DNA from 4 places in the Streptomyces sp. ML-6 genome. Region 3 is predicted to be linked to each of the others. Evidence: riboswitches for the same ligand, from Rfam matches in the RefSeq annotation. Region 3 holds a riboswitch; each other region holds the start of a gene.
The links. Region 3 has a riboswitch for cyclic di-AMP ahead of OCT49_RS03475 (C40 family peptidase). Riboswitches for the same ligand answer to the same signal wherever they lie in the genome.
Positions count from the first base shown of each region.

Region 1 (3,998 bases), 2.1 Mb from region 3:
CTCCCTGCTGTGCGACCCGGAGCAGCGCGCACTGCTCCAGCACTCCATCGAGACGGAGGAGGGCGGGCTGCTGGAGACCGGGATCGAGGAGCTGCTGCGGTACGACGGCCCGGTCGAGCTGGCGACCTGGCGGTTCGCCACCGAGCCGCTGACGCTCGGCGGGCAGGAGATCGCGGCCGGGGACCCCGTGCTCGTGGTGCTCGCCGCCGCCGACCGCGACCCGGAACGCTTCCCGGACCCCGACACCCTGGACCTCGCACGGCGTGACAATCAGCACCTCGGATACGGGCACGGCATCCACTACTGCCTGGGCGCGCCGCTCGCCCGGCTGGAGGGCCGGACCGCGCTCGCCACGCTGCTGAGACGCCTTCCCGACCTGCGACTCGCGGTGGAACCAGGCGATCTGCGGTGGCGCGGCGGGCTCATCATGCGCGGACTGCGCACCCTTCCCGTGGAGTTCACGCCGGAGTCCGGACGGGCCGGAAGTGACACTCCGTCAACTCTGTGACTTTTACGTGATCCGCGCTGCATCGACTTGTGACTCGTGTTCGGGTCCGGCTAGGTTCACCGTTCGACCCACCAGTCACACGTCAGCTACACGGAAGGCAACCCCATGGGCTCCGCGAACGGCAAACACCGTCGCCCCCGTCAGGCACCCGCCATCGTCGTCGCCGCGGGCGTGACCGGGTCCGCCATCGCCATCCCGCTGCTCGGCGCTTCCGGTGCGCACGCGGCCGACGCCACGACCTGGGACCGGGTGGCCGAGTGCGAGAGCGGCGGCACGTGGAGCGCCGACTTCGGCAACGGCTCCTACGGCGGGCTCCAGCTCTCGCCGGAGACCTGGAAGGCGTACGGCGGCGAGTCGTACGCCGAGCGCGCCGACCTCGCCAGCCGGGCGCAGCAGATCGCCGTGGCCCAGAAGGTCCTGGAGGACCAGGGGCCGCAGGCGTGGCCCAGTTGCGCGGTCATCTCCGGCCTCGCGACGGACGGTGCGCTGCCCGGCGTCGACCCGGGGACCGCGCCCGGCACCGACCCGGGGACCGTGGCCTCCGCGGACCCGGAGCGGAGCGGGAAGCCCGCCGGGGAGACGTCGAAGCCCCCCGCCGGCGAGGCCGATCCGTCGGAGGGTGCCACGGGCGGTGCGGGTGCCGTGGACGGCGAGGACGGTTCGTCCGCACCGGGCGGCGCCGACGAGCCGTCAGGGGCGGTCACGCCCTCGCCCGACCCCTCGTCCGGAACCCCCACGGCCCCGTCCTCGGAGGGCTCCACGGAGGGCTCCACGGAGACCCCGTCCGACACGCCCGAGAAGTCCGTACCGTCCGGTTCACCTGAATCGTCCAGCGGTCAGGGTGGAAAGCACCGCGGTGCGCCGGCCGTCGAGGACGGCCGCGAGGTGGGTGTCGACGAGGGTCGCGAGTCGGGCCGTCACGCCTCCCGCGGCGGTGACGGTGCGCGCGGCACGGACGTCCCGGCCGCCGGTGACCCGTACACCGTCCGCCCCGGCGACAACCTCTGGGCCATCGCCGACGAGCAGAAGGTCCCTGGTGGGTGGGTTGCGCTGTACGAGGCGAACAGGGCCGAGGTCGGCTCCGACCCGGATCTCATCCTTCCCGGCCAGCGGCTCGACCTCGAGGTGGGCGCCGAGTGAGAGCCGCGTGAGAGCGGCCTGATGGCTGGCTGAAAAAGACCCCGGAACCGGGGCAGTTCAGGGACCTATGTCCACTTATGCGTAAGTGAGACATGGGTCTCTTTGCGTCAACTGGCGTGTCGCGCGCCGGGAGCCCTCGCACATCGGGCCCGACCTGCGGAAACGATGGATCCTCAGATGCAAGTAAGGGCTTATTGTCCGATGTGTCCATCTTTGAATGTGGGGGTTGCGTATGTCTACGGTCGGAACCGCTCGCACCGCGGGCCCCGTCGACCGTCACGCCGAATCCTGCCGTCGGTCGGAGGGAACAGACGCGTAAAGCGCCGTAGGCAGGAGCGGGGGACCCAGGTAGGCGCCGGCCCCGATCGTCGAAGGACGCATCAGGACCGGCTTGGGGTGAAGTCGCGTGCTAGGACGTGCGACCGGGCAACTCACTTGGCCCGAACCCGACAGCTCACCTCGTAGGCGTCGGTGAGGAGAAGTTCCATGCTGTTTTCCAGCAAGGGCAAGCACCGCCGCCCGTCCAAGGCGGTCCGCATCGCCACGCTCGCCGGTGTCACCGGTGCCGCCGTCGCCGCCCCCCTGATGGGTGCGAGCAGCGCCTCCGCCGCCTCCGTCGCCACCTGGGACGCCGTCGCCCAGTGCGAGTCCGGTGGCAACTGGTCGATCAACACCGGCAACGGCTACTACGGCGGCCTGCAGTTCTCCCAGTCCAGCTGGGCCGCCGCCGGCGGTCTGCAGTACGCCCCCCGCGCCGACCTGGCCACCAAGGCCCAGCAGATCGCCACCGCCGAGCGCCTCCTCGACATGCAGGGCCCGGGCGCCTGGGGCTGCGCCCGCGCCGGCGGCCTGACCAACGACGGTGTCGACCCGGGCGTCGACACCGGCTCCTCCGCCTCCACCGGCTCCACCGAGAAGTCCGGCTCCACCCAGCAGCAGAGCGCCCCGGCCGCCCCGAAGCAGCAGTCGCAGCCGACCCGCCAGGCCCAGCCGAAGCAGGAGCGCACCGAGGCCCCCGCCGCCTCCCGCTCCGAGCGCTCCGCCGCCCCGCGGGCCGAGGCGAAGAAGACCGTCACCACCCCGACCGGCAAGAAGGTCAAGAAGGGTGACGGCGAGTACGAGGTCGTCGCCGGCGACTCGCTGAGCAGGATCGCCGCCGAGCAGGGCGTCAAGGGCGGCTGGCAGAAGCTGTTCGAGCTGAACAAGGACATCGTCGAGAACGCCGACCTGATCTACCCGGGTCAGCAGCTGCACCTGACGAAGTAACCGGGACTCTCTCCTCCCCCGGCAGCCCCGGGCCGCGCGACCCTCCGTACGCGCGGCCCGGGGTTTCCGCCTTCCCGCCGCACGGGCGGGCCCCGGCCCTCCCTGCACGGCCCTCTCCTCGCCGGAGCCCTCCTCCCCGTAAAGGGGAGGGACTGTTCAACTCCTGTAGTTACTGACCGGTAAAAATCTGGTCTTTCCTCCCGGATTGTCCGCCCCCGGGTCCTTTTTCGTCCCAGGGGACGGGCGGTCGTCGGGCTGATCGGGCCGGGCCGGTTAGGCTCTTGTCGCAAGGCCAAAGCGACCCTGCACAACCAGCGTCATATCCCAGAAGGAGATGCCTCGTGCCGTCCATCGACGTCGTCGTAGCCCGGGAAATCCTCGACTCCCGCGGAAACCCCACGGTCGAGGTCGAGGTCGGCCTCGACGACGGCAGCACCGGCCGTGCTGCCGTCCCGTCCGGCGCCTCCACCGGTGCGTTCGAGGCCATCGAGCTTCGTGACGGTGACCCCAACCGCTACCAGGGCAAGGGCGTCGAGAAGGCCGTCCTCGCCGTGATCGAGCAGATCGGCCCGGAGCTCGTCGGCTACGACGCCACCGAGCAGCGCCTGATCGACCAGGCGATGTTCGACCTGGACGCCACGGAGAACAAGGGCTCGCTCGGCGCCAACGCCATCCTCGGTGTCTCGCTGGCCGTCGCCCACGCCGCGTCCGAGGCCTCGGACCTGCCGCTGTTCCGCTACCTGGGCGGCCCGAACGCGCACCTGCTGCCCGTTCCGATGATGAACATCCTCAACGGCGGCTCGCACGCCGACTCCAACGTGGACATCCAGGAGTTCATGATCGCCCCGATCGGCGCGGAGTCCTTCTCCGAGGCCCTGCGCTGGGGCACCGAGGTCTACCACACGCTGAAGAAGGTCCTGAAGGCCAAGGGCCTGTCGACCGGTCTCGGCGACGAGGGCGGCTTCGCGCCGAACCTGGACTCGAACCGCGCCGCCCTCGACCTCATCCTGGAAGCCATCAAGGAAGCCGGCTACGTCCCGGGCAAGGACATCGCGCTCGCGCTCGACGTCGCCGCCTCCGAGTT
Region 1 is NZ_JAOTIK010000001.1:2,913,928-2,917,925, reverse strand. Features, by position in the region: gene OCT49_RS12590 (cytochrome P450 family protein) at 1-508, shown strand, start outside; gene OCT49_RS12585 (transglycosylase family protein) at 614-1,648, shown strand; cyclic di-AMP (ydaO/yuaA leader) riboswitch at 1,960-2,131, shown strand; gene OCT49_RS12580 (transglycosylase family protein) at 2,135-2,914, shown strand; gene eno (phosphopyruvate hydratase) at 3,256-3,998, shown strand, end outside.
Region 1: another riboswitch for cyclic di-AMP. It lies ahead of OCT49_RS12580 (transglycosylase family protein); the one in region 3 lies ahead of OCT49_RS03475 (C40 family peptidase).

Region 2 (3,998 bases), 6.2 Mb from region 3:
GCGGCTGCGGGCCGCGCTGCCGGACGAGGTCTACCTGTGGGTGAACGCCGCGGAGGGCCACACCTATACGGACGAGGAGGCGGACCGCTGGACGGCCGTCGACCCGCTCTTCCCGTACAGCCGGCATCCGCACCGGTCGGCGGGGCTGCCCTGCCGGACCGGTGAGTCGGTCGTCTCGGTGGACGGGGAGGGCACCGTGCGGCGCTGCCACTTCGTACCGGCGGAACTCGGCAACCTCTACGACGGGAGCTACCGGCGGGCGCTCGGGCCGCGGGCCTGTCCGCTGGCGGTCTGCGACTGCCACATCGGGTACGTGCATCTGGAGACGCTGCCGCTGTACGACGTCTTCGCGGGCGGTGTGCTGGAGCGGATACCGGCGTCGTCGCCGCCGTCCCTCCCCGGACGGGCCTGAGGCCCGGATCCGTCCGTCGTACGGCCGGGCCCGGGCCCACCCGCTTCCGTTCTGCGAGGAATACTTCGGGGTCTTTCGTCGGGATCATGCCGGTCCGATCCCGACGAAAGAGCCTAGAGCGGCAGCAGGTCCGGCCGCTTCGCTTCGACGTGGTCGCCGGAGGACTCGCCGCGCAGCCGTCGGCCGATCCACGGCACCAGGTACTCGCGCGCCCAGTGGATGTCGTCGCGCCGCACTTCGAGCGTGCCGCGCTGGGCCTGCGGGGGCCATTCCTGGTCGGGGTCGGCCGGCACCTCCATGCCGAGGACCTGGGCGGCGCGCAGCGCGACCCTGGTGTGTCCCTCGGGCGAGAGGTGGAGCCGGTCGTCGTCCCAGGCGCGCCGGTCCTGGACGGACCGCAGCGACCACAGGTCGAGGACCGGGCACCCGTAGCGGTCCGCGATGGCCCGCACATGGGCGTTGTACGTGGCGATCTTGCCGCGCAGATGGCGCAGCACGGGGACGCCGCGGGTGTCGAAGCCGGTGGTGATCATGACCGTCCCGACCGATCCGGTCAGGTCGGCGACCGCGCGCTCGAAGCGCTCGGCCACGTCGTCGGGGTCGGTCCCGGGGCGGATGATGTCGTTGCCGCCCGCGCAGAAGCTCACCAGGTCGGGGGCGAGTTCCTTGGCGCGCGGCACCTGCTCCTCGACGATCTGGTCGAGGAGGCGTCCACGTACGGCGAGGTTGGCGTACCGGAAGTCCCCGTGGGGGCCCACGTCCGGTCCGGTGTCCGGGAGTTGGTCCGCGAGGAGTACCGCGAACCGGTCCGCCCAGCCGACGAAGGTCCCGTCCGGGCCCGGGTCGCCGACTCCCTCGGTGAAGCTGTCGCCGATCGCCGCGTACGACCCGATGACACCATGTCGGTTGGTGATGCCACGTTGATTTTTTCTCGAATCGTCTGCCACAAGCGCTTATCCTGCACCGACGAATGTGACCTACGCGACCGTAATATGGGGTTGACGAGAGGTGAGATAGACCACCCGGTCAGTTTTTGGCAAAGGGGGAATACGCCGAAGGGGCGGTGCGCCGTCGCGCACCGCCCCTTCCGTTTCACCCGGGCCGGATTCCGCCGTCCGGTTGCCCGGCCGTACGGATCAGGCGTGGATCCACACGGATCAGACGTGGATGCCGTGCGAGGCCAGGTAGGCGATGGGGTCGATGTCCGAGCCGTACGCCGGACCGGTGCGGACCTCGAAGTGCAGGTGCGGGCCGGTGGAGTTGCCGGTGGAGCCGGAGAGGCCGATCTGCTGCCCGGCGCTCACGCTCTGGCCCGCCGAGACGGAGAGGGAGGACATGTGGCCGTACTGCGAGTAGCGGCCGTCGGCGTGCTTGATGACGACCTGGTTGCCGTACGCGCCGCCCCAGCCGGCGGTGACGACGGTGCCCGAGGTGATGGCCTTCACGCTGGTGCCGGTGGAGACGGGGAAGTCGATCCCGCTGTGGCTGCCGCTGGACCAGTTGGAGCCGGAGGCCCGGTAGTTGGTGGTGTGGTTGCCGGGAACCGGGTGGACGTAACCGGAGCCGGCGCCCTGAGCGGCCGGGGCGGAGGTCGCGGCCTTGGACTGGGCGGCGGGCGCGGTCTTGACCGGAGCCGACTTGACCGGGGCCGACTTCTTCGCGGTCGAGGGCACCGAGGGGGCCTTCGACGGGAGGGACGAGCCGGTGCCCGCGCCGGTGGACGCGGCGCCGCCGGACGCCTTGGCGCCGAGGGTCAGCTTCATGCCCGGGAAGATCAGGCCGGGGTTCTCGCCGACGACCTGGCGGTTGTCCTGGTACAGCTTCTGCCAGCCGCCCTGGACCTTGTGCTCGGCCGCGATCTTCGCCAGGTAGTCGCCGGGGACGACGGAGTACGTCGTGGCGGCGGGGGCCTGCTTCTGCGCGACCGGCTGGGCGGGCGCGGTGGTGACGGGAGCCTGCTGCGGCACGGCGGCCGGGGCGGCCTGCTCCGCGGCGTGGGCACCGGTGGCGCCGAGCAGCGGGAGCGCGATGACGGCGCCACCGGCGCTCGCCGCGACGACGCCGCGGGCGATGGGGCCGACCTTGGGACGACGGTGCTTACCCGATATGGGCATGAAGTATTTCCTCTCCGGCGCCTGCGAGGTGAGCTGTCGGGTTCGGGCTGGAGATGCCCGGCCGCGCGAGCGCGACTTCACCCCTAGCCGGCCGGATTTCCCGGTCGGCGACTTACCTGGTTCCCCCGCTCCTGCCACGCGATCAGTGGGTGCGAATTCCGGGCGGCGGCAGGATTGGGCGGTCCGTCCGGATTGACGGTGACCGTAGGCGAGCCGGGACACCGAGAACAAGCCACGAGTTCCGGGCCGGATTCCACACCCGGGAAATCGGCACGGAATTCCGGTCACCCTCCGTGGATTAAGGATCTTGCCTTTCCGCGCCGCGCACGGAATTCCCGACCGCTCCTTCGCCACACACCGTCACGGATATGATCCCGCTCACCAATGGGCGGCCATCCCCCACGCAATCCGAGCAAGTTGCTCGAAAGCGCACATTTTGGACATGGCTCGCGCGTCGCCCCTTTCGGAGCCTCAGCACGCGCGTCAAGATCCCCCGGGGCGGGGCGTGCGGCCCCGAGTCGGTCGATCAGCGCGTACCGGGCAGCCACGTGCTCGACCCGGGGCCTCTGCGGATACCCCTCACCCGGCCACCCCGCATCGGTGAAACAGCGGTTGAAATCCCATTTCGCCCAGTCGACGGGAGCGCTGGAGAGCAGGGTGTCCAGCTGTTCCAGGAGATATTCGCGCACATCGGTGCGGGCCGGTTCAGCACCAGCCGATTGCGGCAATCGGCCCGCTTCCCGCTTGGGAAGTGCCGCACCCGGTCCGGGTGCGCACGATGGAGATCATTGTCCGGGTCAGCCCTTTCCGGTTCGACCCGGATTTCGAAGGGCCGGGAGGACGGCTCCGGCTCCTTCGCCAGGGGCTCGGCCGCCACGAGGGAGAGCTTCGGCCTCCAGTTACAGGTGGATCAGCTCGTTCCGCTCGGTGAGCCGCAGCGCGTCACCGCTGTCCGCCCCGGCGAGCAGCCGGACCCGGCCCGCGGGCCATTCACCGGGCGGACCGGCCGCAGGAACAAGGGAGTTCGCGAGGGTCACAGGGGTATCGACAGGCAATGGCCGAGATGATTGCCTGAGGAATCCATGTCGTATCGTCGCGGGAGTGGCCTTGCCGGCGACTCCCGCCGGCCCCAGAGACCTTCCAGGAGTCGCCGTGACCCAGCAGTTGCCGCAGATCCCGTCGACGGAACCCGAGCTGGCGGGCGTCCGCAACTTCCGCGACGTGGGCGGCCTGCCCGCGGCGGACGGCCGACGGGTGCGGCACGGGCGGCTCTTCCGCAGCGGTCACCTCGCGCACGCCACGGCCGAGGACGCAGCCTTCCTCGGCGGTCTCGGTCTGCACACCGTCTTCGACTTCCGCAACGAGACCGACCGGCGGCTCGACGGCCTGGACGTGGAGCTGCCCGGTGTGCGGAGCGTGAACATACCCCTCTCCGACCCGGCCGACGGGGCGGAGTTCTGGCACGTGGTCCG
Region 2 is NZ_JAOTIK010000001.1:7,042,814-7,046,811, reverse strand. Features, by position in the region: gene OCT49_RS30960 (STM4011 family radical SAM protein) at 1-412, shown strand, start outside; gene OCT49_RS30955 (SGNH/GDSL hydrolase family protein) at 526-1,359, opposite strand; gene OCT49_RS30950 (M23 family metallopeptidase) at 1,570-2,526, opposite strand; cyclic di-AMP (ydaO/yuaA leader) riboswitch at 2,530-2,684, opposite strand; partial or broken gene OCT49_RS30945 (alpha-galactosidase) at 3,027-3,394, opposite strand; gene OCT49_RS30940 (hypothetical protein) at 3,426-3,563, opposite strand; gene OCT49_RS30935 (tyrosine-protein phosphatase) at 3,679-3,998, shown strand, end outside.
Region 2: another riboswitch for cyclic di-AMP. It lies ahead of OCT49_RS30950 (M23 family metallopeptidase); the one in region 3 lies ahead of OCT49_RS03475 (C40 family peptidase).

Region 3 (3,998 bases):
CCGCACTCCCCGAGCCCCTGCGGGGCCAGCCGTCCGACCTGGAGATCGAGGCGCGGGAGCTGGAACGGGTCCGGGGAATGCTCATCGACCTGTTGGCCCGTCACACCGGCCGCGACGCCGGACACATCGCCACCGACATCGAGCGCGACCTGGTCCTCGACGCGGCGGGGGCCAAGGCGTACGGCCTGGTCGACCACATCATGACGAGCCGCAGGGCGTCGCTCCCTCCGCACGGCGCGCGGTGAACGCCCGATGCAGCCGCCCGACTTCCCGCCGCTCCCCGCACTGACCCGCGCCGAGGGGGAGTTCATCGACCGCTACCTCGAAGTCCTCGACCAGCTGGGCCGGATCAACCCGGCCCGGGGCAGCGACACCTACGGGGCGTTGCGCGCCGCGCAGGCACTGGTCTCACGGGCCGGCGACCTGCGGGACGCGCTGGCGCTGATGCACGAGCGCGGGGAGGCCCGGATCCATGCCGCCACCCTGGCCCGGGCACTGCGCGTGCTGGACGGGGAGCGGCGGGCCGGGCGCGTCACCGTACCGCCCGCTCCGGCGAGTTGACCGGCGCCCGCCCCTTCGTGACCGCCGGAGGGTGCGCAACTCCCCCGCTCCGGAGCGCGGCGGGCGTCACCCAACTCCCGTACTCGACACGCCCGGAGCGCATGGCGAAATTCCTCGCTCGTTCGGCGTAGGAAGTCCCTCGCGCGAGGGACTTTCCAACTTGCGTTTTCCGCGTGACCAGTGGGCGGAATCAACTGTTCCGCCCCTGGTACGGGACCGGGCCGAATATCCCGAACAGCCATCGGAATCGCCACGTCCACTCGAACGGGTCAGTCGTGAGGAGCCTCACATATCCCTGTTTCGGCTCGGAAATCCGGCAGTGAGTGCGTCAAGATCCCTGGGACGACAAGCCCCCGCCACCGCGGCGGGGCGGTCCGGGCGGACGCCGAGTCCTGCCGCCGCCCGGATGCCTGGTCGACGGAAGTGGATCGGCAGGAGTGGAGGACCCGAGCACAACGGGTCGGCCGGAACATCGGTCGTCCCTCGGGGTGAAGCCGCCGAAAGCGGCCGGGCAACTTCGCCAGCCCGAACCCGACAGGTCATCCTTCACAGGCGGCTGACGAAGGGTTGCGCATGACTGCGCAGGTTCATGTCCCGTCTCTGATCGCCCGGGCCGGTACGGCCTCGGTTCTGACGCTCGCCGCCGTCGGCGGCACCGTGCTCGCCCCGGGTGCCACCACGGAGGCCCAGGCAGCGACCCGCTCGATGAAGGCACTCAGCATCGCCGCGTCGAAGAAGGGTTCGCCCTACCGCTGGGGAGCCGCCGGCCCCCACCGTTTCGACTGCTCCGGCCTGACGCTCTACTCGTTCAAGAAGGCGGGCAAGAAGCTACCCCGCACGGCCCAGCAGCAGTACAACAAGACCCGTCACATCTCGGCCTCGAACCGGCAACGTGGCGACCTGGTCTTCTTCCACTCCGGCCGCAGCGTCTACCACGTGGGGATCTACGCCGGGAAGGGAAAGATCTGGCACTCGCCGAGGACCGGCGCGGTGGTCCGGCTGGAGAAGATCTGGACGAGGAGCGTCTACTACGGGCGGGTCCGTTGAGGCACGCCCAGCGGCCCGGGACCGCCTTCCGCGGGCCGTGCCCCGGACGGGCGGTGGCGGCGTCCACCGCCCGTCCGGCCCCTCCTCAGGCGTGCACGGGACCGGGCCACGGGAGCACGATCCATACCGTCTTGCCGCCGGCGGCGGTGGGGGTGACCGCGAGCCGTCCTCCGTATTCCTTGGCCAGGGTCCGGATGATGACCATGCCTCGTCCGTTGTCCTGCTGGACGGCCGCTGGCAGTCGCCGGGGCCACCGGGGATGACTGTCCGTCACCCCCAGCGACAGTTGTTCCTCCCGGTCCAGCCGGAGGTCCACCGTGAAGGTGGGCGACTGCCCGAAGGTGTGCTGAACGGCGTTGGTCGCGAGTTCCGAGACGATGAGCCGGATGCCGTCGGCGAATTCGGTGTCGGCGGTCAGGCCCCATTCGGTGAGCACCATGGCCACGTACTTCCGGGCCGCCGCGACCGAGACCGGCTCGCTCGGCAGAGTGACGCTTGCTTCCTGATGATCCGCCATGGCAAGCCGCCCCTTTCCCACCCGGACCGACCGGCTGTCGCTCCGGGTCGTGCTTCGCGCCAGATTGCCACCGATGCTGCCCTCTGCAACGGTGATCCACCAAGATATGCATATATCTGTCGCTCGATGCGGTGAACCCCCTCACGCGAAACCGTGCGCGGGCGACAATGTCCGTCCGGCGGGCGAGGGAGGGAGGCCGTGGATGCGGCACGGTCCTGCGGTACGGCGTCGCAAGCTCGGGGAGGAGCTCCGGAGCCTGCGCCACACATCGGGGCTGACCAGCCGGGACGCCGCGCGGATACTCGGCTGGCACCAGTCGAAGGTCAGTCGGATCGAGACCGGTGTCAGCGGGGTGCGGCCGGCCGATGTGACCCGGCTGCTGGACGCCTACGGCGTGGACGACACGCAGTTGCGGGATCTCCTGGCGACCCTGGCGGGTTCGGCCGGCGGGGGCGGCACCGGGTGGTGGCACGCCTATCGCGGCCTGATCCCGCCCCAGTACCGCGATTTCATCAGTCTGGAGTCCCAGGCGCGGACCGCGCGCACCCTGGAGACCTCGGTGGTGCCGGGGCTCCTTCAGACGGCCGACTACGCGCGTGCGGTGACCCGGGCTTCGCTGGACGGACTGCCCGCCGCCCGGCTGGACTCACTGGTGGAGGTGCGCCTCGCCCGGCAGGGGGTGCTGAGCAGCGATCCGCCGTTGCGGCTGAGCGCGGTGCTCGACGAGGCGGTCCTGCGGCGGGAGGTCGGTGGGCGCCGGGTGATGAGGGATCAGTTGCGTCATCTGGCCCGGGTGGCCCAACTCCCCCATGTGCAACTCCAGTTGCTTCCGTTCTCGGTCGGTGGCTACGCCGGCCTCACCGGCCCTTTCGTTATTTTCTCCTTTCCGAACACTTCTGATCTCGACGTGATTGTTCTTGACCATTTGACGAGTAGCCTCTACCTGGAGCGGAAAGAAGACCTTGAGGCGTACGGCTCGGCCTTCCGCACCATGCAGGCACACGCGCTGTCGCCCGAGCACTCGTTGGACCTCATCGCCGCGATCGACCGCGGCGACCGGTGACTTCGGACCGCCCGAGAGGACGTCATGTCGGATTGCCTCGCACAACACGACTTACGGTGGCGGCGCAGCAGCCGCAGCACGGGTATGAACAACTGTGTGGAAGCCGCTCCGTTCACGGACGGGCGGCTGGTCGTACGGGACTCCAAGGACGTGTCCAGGCCACCGCTGCAATTCTCCGCGGTGGCCTGGACCTCTTTCGTCTCCGATCTGTGCCGGGATCCGTTCAGCTGACGGGGGCGGTCCGCCGCACGGTCGCCACGGCCGTGTCGATCTGCTCCTCGGTCAGGTCGGCGCGCGCGGTCAGCCGCAGCCGGGACACCCCGTCCGGCACCGACGGCGGCCGGAAGCAGCCCACGAGGACCCCGGCGGCACGGCAGTCGGCCGCCCAGCGCACGGCGGTCTCCGCCGACGGGGCCCGCACCGACACCACCGCGGCGTCGGGGCGCACGGCGGTCAGACCGGCCGCCGTCAGCCGCTCGTACAGGGCGGTGGCGACCTCGCGGGCCCGGCCGGCGCGCTCCGGTTCCCGGCGCAGCAGCCGCAGGCCGCCCAGCGCGGCGCCCGCCGCGGCCGGTGCGAGGCCGGTGTCGAAGATGAACGTACGGGCCGTGTTGACCAGGTGCTCGATGACCCGGGCGGGGCCGAGGACGGCTCCGCCCTGGCTGCCGAGGGACTTGGAGAGGGTGAGCGTGGCGACGATCCCCGTGCCGCCCGCGAGACCGGCGGCGGCGAGCGCGCCTCGGCCGCCTTCCCCCAGTACGCCCAGTCCGTGCGCGTCGTCGACGAGCAGCGCGGCGCCCTCCGCGCGGC
Region 3 is NZ_JAOTIK010000001.1:806,878-810,875, forward strand. Features, by position in the region: gene OCT49_RS03465 (ATP-dependent Clp protease proteolytic subunit) at 1-245, shown strand, start outside; gene OCT49_RS03470 (hypothetical protein) at 253-561, shown strand; cyclic di-AMP (ydaO/yuaA leader) riboswitch at 959-1,131, shown strand; gene OCT49_RS03475 (C40 family peptidase) at 1,135-1,608, shown strand; gene OCT49_RS03480 (ATP-binding protein) at 1,694-2,125, opposite strand; gene OCT49_RS03485 (helix-turn-helix domain-containing protein) at 2,328-3,188, shown strand; gene OCT49_RS03490 (DUF397 domain-containing protein) at 3,213-3,419, shown strand; gene OCT49_RS03495 (8-amino-7-oxononanoate synthase) at 3,412-3,998, opposite strand, start outside.

Region 4 (3,998 bases), 5.4 Mb from region 3:
GGCGCAGCTCCTCCACTTCGCCCCGCCCGGCCCGGTCCCGGCCGAGTCCGACCAGGCCGCGCAGCACCTTGAGGTGCGCCTCGGTGCGGCGCCGGGCGGCCCGCGCGGCGCCCAGTGGCTCCAGCAGCATCCGGACCTCCAGGAGGTCGGCCGCCTCCAGCTCGGTGGGCTCGGCGACCCAGGCGCCCGCGTGGCGGCGGGTGACCACGAACCCCTCCGCCTCCAGGGTCCGCAGCGCCTCTCTCACCGGGACCCGGGAAACCCCGTACCGGCGCGCCAGCAAATCCTCGGTGAGCCGGCTGCCCCGCTCGAAGACGCCCGAGACGATGTCGTCACGAATTGCCTTGCATGCCGAATGCGCCGGAATGTGCATGCCCGAACCTCCGCCTCAATACCCGCACACCGCGGCCGACCGGTGTCTGCCCCGTGACTCTATTGCAATGCGGCCGAATTTCCGATGCCGGACGGAAATTCATGAATATCTTTTGGCCACGGGGCGGTTCGGCGAACGGGTGCCCGCGCCGGAGTGCCGGGCGGACACGCCGATGGCCCCGGCGAACTGCCGGGGCCATCGGAAGGGCGGGGAGGGGTGCCGCGGAGTGCGCGGGTCAGACGTTGACGCCGTGCGCGCGCAGGTACGCGACGGGGTCCACGTCGGAGCCGTACGCCGGGCTCGTGCGGGCCTCGAAGTGGAGGTGGGGGCCGGTGGAGTTGCCGGTCGAGCCGGAGAGGCCGATCTGCTGGCCCGCGCCGACGCTCTGGCCGACGGAGACGCCGATCGAGGAGAGGTGGCCGTACTGCGTGTACGTCCCGTCCGTCATCCGGAGCACGATGTTGTTGCCGTACGCGCCGCCCCAGCCGGCCTCGACGACCGTACCGGCGCCGACGGCGACGACGGAGCTGCCGGAGGCAGCGTGGAAGTCGATGCCCGAGTGGCTGCCGGAGGACCAGAGCGAACCGTTGGACTTGTAGCCGGTGCTGACGTACGAACCGGCGACCGGCAGCCGGAAGGCGCCCAGCCGGGCACGCTCGGCGGACCGGGCGGCGCGCACCTCCTCGGCACGCGCCTCGGCCGCCCGCTTCGCCTCGGCCTTCTTCCTGGCTTCGGCCTTCCTCTTGGCCTCCGCCTCCGCCTTCGCCGCGGCCGCGGCCTCGGCCTGGTGCTGCTGTGCGTCGGCCTGGGCCTCGATCTGGCCGGCGAGGGTCGCGTCGATGGCGATGATTTGGTTCAGGCCGGCCCCGCTCGTGGCGGGGGCGTCGGAGCCCGCCGCGAGGGCCGGGGAGGCCAGGCCGCCGATGGCTCCGGTGGTGGCCAGGGTCGCGACGCCGACGGCCTTCACGCTCCCGCGCGTCAGGCGGCTCGGGGCACGGTGCTTCCCGGTGGCACGGGTGAACGCCATGAAGTGGCTGGTCCTTTCCTTCCTTCTCGCCTACCGGGTTAGCTGACGGGTTCGGAGCAGGAAGGTCTCCTACGGACCCCCGGCCGTCGCGGCTCGGGCGTCCGATTCACCCCAGGGACTTCATGGGTCCCCGGCTCCCCTGGCTCGCGCCGGACGGGGACTCGGCGATGACTGCCCGGTACGTCGCGGTTGCGGCATACGAGTGGCGGACAGCCGAGCCGACGCTAGGCGGGGCCGCTTTCATTCGCCAAACGGGCAGGCCTTTTTGTAGCGCATCCCACAGGGCAGACAGGCAACCTCCCCCACAAGAGCGGACAAAAGGGAGAATCGCGGCGAAATCCCTCTCGCTGCGATCCTCCCTTTGTCCGGGTGTGCGCATGTCCGGCCTTCCGCCTTCCGGCGGGGCCGTTCGTCAGCCGGAGACCACCGAGACCTCTCCGATGCCCAGTGCGCGGACCGGCTCCGCGATCCGGGCCGCGTCACCGACGAGGATCGTGACCAGCCGGTCCTCGGGGAACGCGTTGACGACCGCCGCGGTCGCCTCGACCGTGCCGGTCTCCGCGAGCCTGGCGTACAGCTGTGCCTGGTAGTCGTCGGGGAGGTGCTGCTCCACCTGGTCGGCGAGGGTGCCCGCGACGGAGGCCGCGGTCTCGAACTTCAGGGGCGCCACGCCCACGAGGTTCTGCACGGCCGTCTCGCGCTCCTCGTCGGTCAGGCCCTCCGCCGCCAGGGTCCGCAGGACCGTCCACAGGTCCCTGAGCGCCGGCTCGGTGGACTCCGTGTCCACGGACCCGCTGATGGCGATCATCGAGGCGCCGGTCGCGCCCGATTCGGAGTCCGGGGCCGAGGACCGCAGTACCTGGGCGAAGGCCCGGACACCGTAGGTGTAGCCCTTCTCCTCGCGCAGCACCCGGTCCAGCCGGGAGGTGAGCGTGCCGCCCAGGCAGTACGTGCCGAGCATCTGGGCCGGCCACACGCTGTCGTGCCGGTCGGCGCCGATCCGGCCGATCAGCAGCTGCGTCTGCACCGCGCCCGGACGGTCGACGATCACCACCCGCCCGGTGTCGTCGGCGGTGATCGGCGGGGCGGGCCGGGGTGCGGCGGGCTCGCCCGACCAGTCGCCGAGCGTGTCGGCGAGCAGGGCGTCCAGGTCGATACCGGTGAGGTCGCCGACGACCACGGCGGTCGCGGTGGACGGCCTGACGTGGGCGTCGAAGAACGCGCGCACCGCCGCCGAGTCGATCCGCTCCACCGTCTCCTCGGTGCCCTGACGCGGGCGCGACATCCGCGCCTCGGCCGGGAACAGTTCCTTGGAGAGCTGCTTGGCGGCGCGCCTGGCCGGGTTGGCCTGCTCGTGCGGGATCTCGTCGAGCCGGTTGCGCACCAGCCGCTCGATCTCGCCGTCCGGGAAGGCGGGCGCCCGGAGGGCCTCGGCGACCAGGGCCAGGGCCTTGGCGAGCCGGGAGGCCGGGACCTCCAGGGAAACCCGGACGCCGGGGTGGTCGGCATGGGTGTCGAGCGTGGCGCCGCAGCGCTCCAGCTCGGCGGCGAACTCCTCCGCGGTGTGCTTGTCGGTGCCCTCGGAGAGCGCCCGCGACATGATCGTGGCCACGCCGTCGAAACCCTCGGGCTCGGCGTCCAGCGGGGCGTCGAGGAAGACCTCCACCGCGACGACCTGCTGGCCGGGGCGGTGGCAACGCAGCACCGTCAGGCCGTTGGGCAGGGACCCCCGCTCCGGGGCGGGAAAGGCCCAGGGCCGGGCCACGCCGGGGGCCGGCTGGGGGTGGTACTGCATCGAAACTCCAGTCGCGGCGTCGGTCACTTGCCCGCTCCTTCGTGCGCGTCGGTGTCGTCGGCGTCGGTCTCGTCGGCGGTCTCGGCCGACTCGACCGGCTCGTAGACCAGCACCGCCCGGTTGTCGGGGCGCAGCTGGGCCCTGGCCGCGGCCTGGACCTCCTCCGCGGTCACGTCGAGCACCCGCTGCACGGCGGTCAGGGCCAGCTGCGGGTCACCGAACAGGACGGCGAAGCGGCACAGTTCGTCCGCGCGGCCCGCGACCGTGCCGAGCCGGTCCAGCCACTCGCGCTCCAACTGGGCCTGCGCCCGCTCCATTTCCTCGGGCGTGGGGCCCTCGGCGGCGAACCGGGCGAGCTCCTCGTCGACCGCGGTCTCGACCTCCGGCACCTCGACCCCGCCGGACATTTTGACGTCCAGCCAGCCGAGCGAGGGTGCTCCGGCCAGGCGCAGCAGCCCGAACCCGGCCGCCACGGCCGTACGGTCGCGGCGGACGAGCCGGTTGTACAGCCGTGACGACTCGCCGCCGCCGAGCACGGTCAGCGCGAGGTCCGCCGCATCGCACTCCCGGGTGCCGTCGTGCGGCAGGCGGTAGGCGGCCATCAGGGCGCGCGCCGGAACCTCCTCGCGCACCTCCTCGCGCAGCTGCTCACCGATGATCTCGGGGAGCGTGCCGTCGCGCGGCGGCTGCTTGCCGTCGTGGGACGGGATGGAGCCGAAGTACTTCTCGATCCAGGCCAGGGTCTGCTCGGGGTCGATGTCGCCGACGACCGAGAGCACCGCGTTGTTGGGGGCGTAGTACGT
Region 4 is NZ_JAOTIK010000001.1:6,184,779-6,188,776, reverse strand. Features, by position in the region: gene OCT49_RS27395 (GntR family transcriptional regulator) at 1-373, opposite strand, end outside; gene OCT49_RS27390 (M23 family metallopeptidase) at 609-1,400, opposite strand; cyclic di-AMP (ydaO/yuaA leader) riboswitch at 1,414-1,577, opposite strand; gene OCT49_RS27385 (M16 family metallopeptidase) at 1,813-3,195, opposite strand; gene OCT49_RS27380 (M16 family metallopeptidase) at 3,219-3,998, opposite strand, start outside.
Region 4: another riboswitch for cyclic di-AMP. It lies ahead of OCT49_RS27390 (M23 family metallopeptidase); the one in region 3 lies ahead of OCT49_RS03475 (C40 family peptidase).